DNA from 2 places in the Corynebacterium kefirresidentii genome. Region 2 is predicted to be linked to the other one. Evidence: predicted binding sites of a transcription regulator. Region 2 holds the regulator's gene; the other holds the start of a gene.
What was found. Region 2 encodes LexA, which represses DNA repair genes until DNA is damaged. Its sites were predicted from a motif close to CGAACANNTGTTCG; they were not measured.
Positions count from the first base shown of each region.

Region 1: a site for LexA is predicted at 1,215-1,228, ahead of I6I12_RS08580 (HNH endonuclease signature motif containing protein). Genes of this name have one in related genera too.

Region 1 covers NZ_CP067012.1:1,787,173-1,789,582, reverse strand. Annotated here, with positions in the region: gene eno (phosphopyruvate hydratase) at 1-26, shown strand, start outside; gene I6I12_RS08580 (HNH endonuclease signature motif containing protein) at 16-1,191, opposite strand; gene I6I12_RS08575 (hypothetical protein) at 1,311-1,895, opposite strand; gene I6I12_RS08570 (hypothetical protein) at 1,933-2,410, opposite strand, start outside.
Region 2 covers NZ_CP067012.1:1,168,859-1,171,268, forward strand. Annotated here, with positions in the region: gene I6I12_RS05690 (DeoR/GlpR family DNA-binding transcription regulator) at 14-796, opposite strand; gene lexA (transcriptional repressor LexA) at 1,152-1,856, opposite strand.

The DNA.
Region 1 (2,410 bases), 620 kb from region 2:
CCGCATTCCCACGCTTTAAGGCTTAATCGCCTCCTTGTGTAGCGCCCTCGTATTACCGCGGGGGCGCTTTCGCATGTCCAGATATTGTTGCCAAGTTTGCTTCCAGTTCACGGTGCGCGGTGCCAAAGGTCCTTGGGCGCGGTCAACCTCGAAGGTGCCGTCCGAAAAGAGCCAGACGACGTCCCCAGTGATCGGATCCATGATGTACTGCGCTCTTCCATCGGTCTTCACGTTGTGGTGGTGCTGACACAGCGTTACCAAATTATCGACGCTCGTCGGTCCACCGTCGGCATACTCCACTCGATGATCGAGCTGGCAATAATGCGCTGGCATTGAGCACCCTGGCCAGCGACATGTGGCATCGCGACCGTGGACCCATGTTCTGATTTGTTCGGTGGGAACGTAAGAAGAAGTTTCTTGCGGGCACAGCTCACGAGTCATGGAGTAACTATTTAATTGCTCCGTAAGTACGCACCACCCCGCCGAAGGGATATACACCCGAGATGCATCATCGCCAGATGCATAAGTATTAATTACTACCTTTGTCTGGGTTCGGTTAAAGATTAACGCCTCCAAAGCCTCTGGTTTGGTGATGTTTTTCTTTCGCGCTGCTTTGTCGATATGGCGGGATATAGCGCTGGCGGTGGCTTTATCCGTTTTTAATGTGATGGTGGCTTGGCCTTTGGAATAGGAGATGGAAACGGATCGCTCGATTTCCTTTTCAACATCTGGCATGAGTATCCCGTCGATATAGTCACGCAAGAACCTCCGGATTTCGGATTCTGTGGGGACATGCTGAGCAGGTTCCTTTGGGGTAAGGAAGTCCGCGAGGGCGGCATCGACTAGTTGGATGCTTTCTGCGTCGTCGCCAAGCGGGGCAAGTTCGGCATCAATTACGTGCAGCCGCGGGAGGTCTAGGATCCAATGTTCGGTTTGCACCGCTGTGGTCAATGGCAATTCCTGCATGCGTAGGTGGGAGCGGAGCGCGGATAGAACTCGCCAGTAACTCAGACCCACACGCTTAGATAGAGCGGCGGTGGTGCATTCGACATCGTCCTCTAATCGTGGAAGCACAGATTGGTACAACTGCCAAGATTGAATGCGCTGGAGCAAGGCCAGGAGGCAGACGGTGTCGTCGAGGTTATTGGTGGAAAAATAGGCCTTCTTTGACGGTGTGTCGGTAGCTGTCACAAAATAGTCCCCCTGAAATAAATCGCACACCTAATCGAATTTACGTCCCTTAGTCTAAAACACTCATTCGAGTCCTGCAAGGTCAAAAGCGAAATTGTGTGCGAAATTGCAGGGGAGGGCTAGAGGCTGAAGATAGCGTCAGCGACTGCTTCGAGTTCTTTATCGGTGTATTTATCACCGCATGTTGCCAGAGAGCCAACACTGGCCATGTATAGGCTGAATAGCCTGTCTTCAGGAGGGGCATCGGCTGATATATCAAGCGCTTCGTAGGCGGGGGCGTATTTCTGATCAAACTCTTCGGGCTTGGCGGCAAGCTCCGCAAGTGCGCCTTCGCCATGGGTTAGCAAATACTTGGCGTCGTCCAGGATCTGATCATTGTTGCAAGCAACAGCACCCGCCTTCTTCAGGGTCGTGGCATTGACCTCGTAGCTGGTGGGGCCTTCTTCGGCCTCGGAAGCTCCGGAGGCGAACACATTCAAATAGTAGTCCGGAATCGTCCCATGCTCTTTGATGTGGTAGATGAAGCCGCTCTTGGTATTGAGATCGTAGCTTCTGCTTGTGGTGGTGGGAACCTCGCTGCTGGTAGTGCTGTTGGGCGTGGAGGATTTAGTCTGGGCGGTAGATTCTTCCTCTTGGTCGGAAATGCTGCAGGCGCTCAGTAGAGTGCCGACGGCTACTAGTAGAAGAAGGCGCTTGAGGGGCATGACTATTCCTTAAGTGAGGGGAATATGATTCGAGCCTTTAGCTCGTGTGCATGGACGCCGCGACCTTTTCCAGTTCTTCATCGCTGAACTCATCGCCACAGGACATAACAGCCCCCAGCGGGGTCATCGCTGCGGCCATATACTTGTCATTATCAGGTGCGTCATCGGGGATGTCGAGGGCCTCAAAAACGTCACCATATTTTTCATCGGGTCCGCCTGCTGACGTTACAGCTTTACCTAGCTTGTCCGTATCGCCTTGGAAGAAGTCCTTTGCGATTTGCAGCAGTTCGTCATTCTTACAGGTAACTTCGCCGGCCTTCTTGACGGACGCTGCGTTGGCTTCAAAGCTCTCCGGCTTATCGTTCCCGTCTAGCTCCTTAGCATCGTGGTCGATGTAATCATCTGGCAGGGTCTTATATTCCTTGAGGTAGTCGGCCATGCCGTCTTGGGTGCTTAGATCGTAATCGTCGCCGTAGACGGGATACTCACCGTCTTGGGCAGAGGGACTGCAGCTG
Region 2 (2,410 bases):
GAAGGAGCGGGATTTATTCGCTGGCGAGTACGACTTCAATTTCGTGCTCGCGCAGCGCCTCCACAAAGGAATCGGGGGCTGCGGCGTCAGTGATGACGACATCGATATCAGCGGCGGGGGCGAAGCTTACCAAGTAGTCATTGCCCAGTTTGCTGGAATCGCACATCACTACGACCTTGTGGGCGTTGGTGACAAAGGCAGACTTGATGGCTGCTTCTTGGGGATCGGCCGTGGAAAGCCCGTGATCCAGGGTCAGGGCATTGGTTCCGATGAAGGCGACGTCGGCGCGCATGAGCGCTAGCGTGCGCAGGGCGGTGTCGCCGACGACAGCTTGGGTGATCGCGCGAACCGTGCCGCCAAGCAGCTGGACGTCCGGTACTCCGCTGCCTGCTAAGGACAAGGCGATGGGCAGACTATTGGAGACGATGTTGAACTGGCCTTGGGGGTATTGCTGTCCTATCAGCTCAGCAAATGCATTAATCGTAGTTCCCGCGTCGAGGAAAATGCTGCCGCCGCCGTGGGGAAGAAAATCCAGCGCAGCTCGGGCGATGGCGGCTTTCGCGCCGGAGGCGGAACGCTGCCGGGTGTCTAGGGTAAGTTCCGCAGTTTGAAAGGACTGGGATGCTACCGCGCCGCCATGCACGCGATGGACGACGCCCTCTCTATCCAGCACCGCTAGATCGCGTCGAATGGTTTCGGCCGTGACTTCGAAGCGCTCGGATAGCTCAGTGACGTTGACGCGACCTTCAACGGCGGTGAGAGACGCTATCTGGCGGCGCCGCTCTTCTGCGTACATTATTCCTCCTTGGACTTAAGCACACCGCGGGGAGTAGCGGGGGTAAAAATTCCCGGATTTTGTGGATAGGAAAGTCCCGCGATGTTGTTTTTCTTAGTCCATTGTCTCAAAAATCGGGAATAACCGGACTAAAGCAAAAATTTGCACAGCTATCGCCGTGCCGCGAAGTATGAAAATAGCTGGTCAAGACAAAAAGTGGGAAAGTGGGATTTTCGTCTCCTTTGCTGTCTGGGTCCAAAATGGCGCCAAAATGGGGGTGGCTGGCGGCGAAGCTATCTCAATGCTAAATGTGCGCAAATAAGCCCCGCACGGCCCGGGGTGGCCGTTGCGGGGCGGAGTGAAGCTGGGTGAGTGTTTAAAGTTTGCGGAACACGGATACAACCTTGCCCATAATTTCTGCATCATCGCCATTAATGGGTGAGTAAGCATCGTTGTGGGGAAGTAGCCATACGCCCGAGGAATCGCGGTGGAATTCCTTAACGGTGGCCTCGGAACCGTCCAGCAGCGCTGCGACAAATTCGCCTTCCTCAGCAACTGACTGGGAGCGAATAATCACCCAGTCACCGTCGAGAATCCCTGCATCCTTCATTGAATCGCCGACTACCTGCAGCATATATAGGTCGCCGCTGCCGACAACCTCGTCAGGCATGGGGAAGTACGTGTCGACGTTTTCCTCAGCGGTAATGGGTGCTCCCGCAGCGATGCGACCGACCACAGGAATATAAGACACAGTGCCTGCGTCCTCGGGAACCTGCTGTTCGGGCTTAGCGGGCTTGCGGCCAGGCTTCTTGGTGCCTTCGTCTGTGTTGAGATGTCGAACATCTACGGCACGCGGCTTATTTGGGTCGCGCCGGAGAAATCCCTTTTCTTCCAATTGCTTCAGCTGATAGGCAACTGAGGATGTGGACTGCAGGCCTGCTGCATCGCCGATTTCGCGAATGCTTGGTGGGTAGCCACGCAGCATGACGGCGTCACTAATGACATTGAGGATTCGTCGTTGGCGGTCGGATAGGGATGCGTAATCGGTCTTCTCGGCGGACTTTTTTGGCTTGCGGCCCATTGCTGGCTCCTACGTAGGGTCGGGTGACTTCGTTGTCGGTCTATTAGTGGGCGGATTTAGAGTGCCACAAGTCATTTGTAGCATGAAAAGTACAGATGTTCGAGATTTGTGTCCACGGGTGGACAAGTATTCGAAGCGGTGCTATAAATCGAACGTACCAACTAAATCGAACATTATGGCGACTGTTTCAAATTAAGTGTCCAGTGGGATGCCTATGGTGAGTTCGGTCGTCGAAAGGAAAAACATGTCTCTACTTATTAATTCTCGAAATGACCTGGCAAAGCGTAATTCTGCAGACGCTCTAGTGGTTTCTCCCGCATCTGTATGGGATGTGGATCGATATGCTCCTCGCGCAGCGCGAGGGGGCGGTGGTTCGCGGTATGTTCGAACTCTCCGCGTGGAAGATCGAACGACATATCGTTCGAATCGAGTGAAATCTGGCGGGGGCGACGGTCTTTCACAGAGAGCTCAACGTAGCGCGGTGAAGTCGAACACAGGTAACTACGTTTTAGGTGGCGTGTTTGGCATCGCGGTCTTTTTGGGCACGCTCCTAG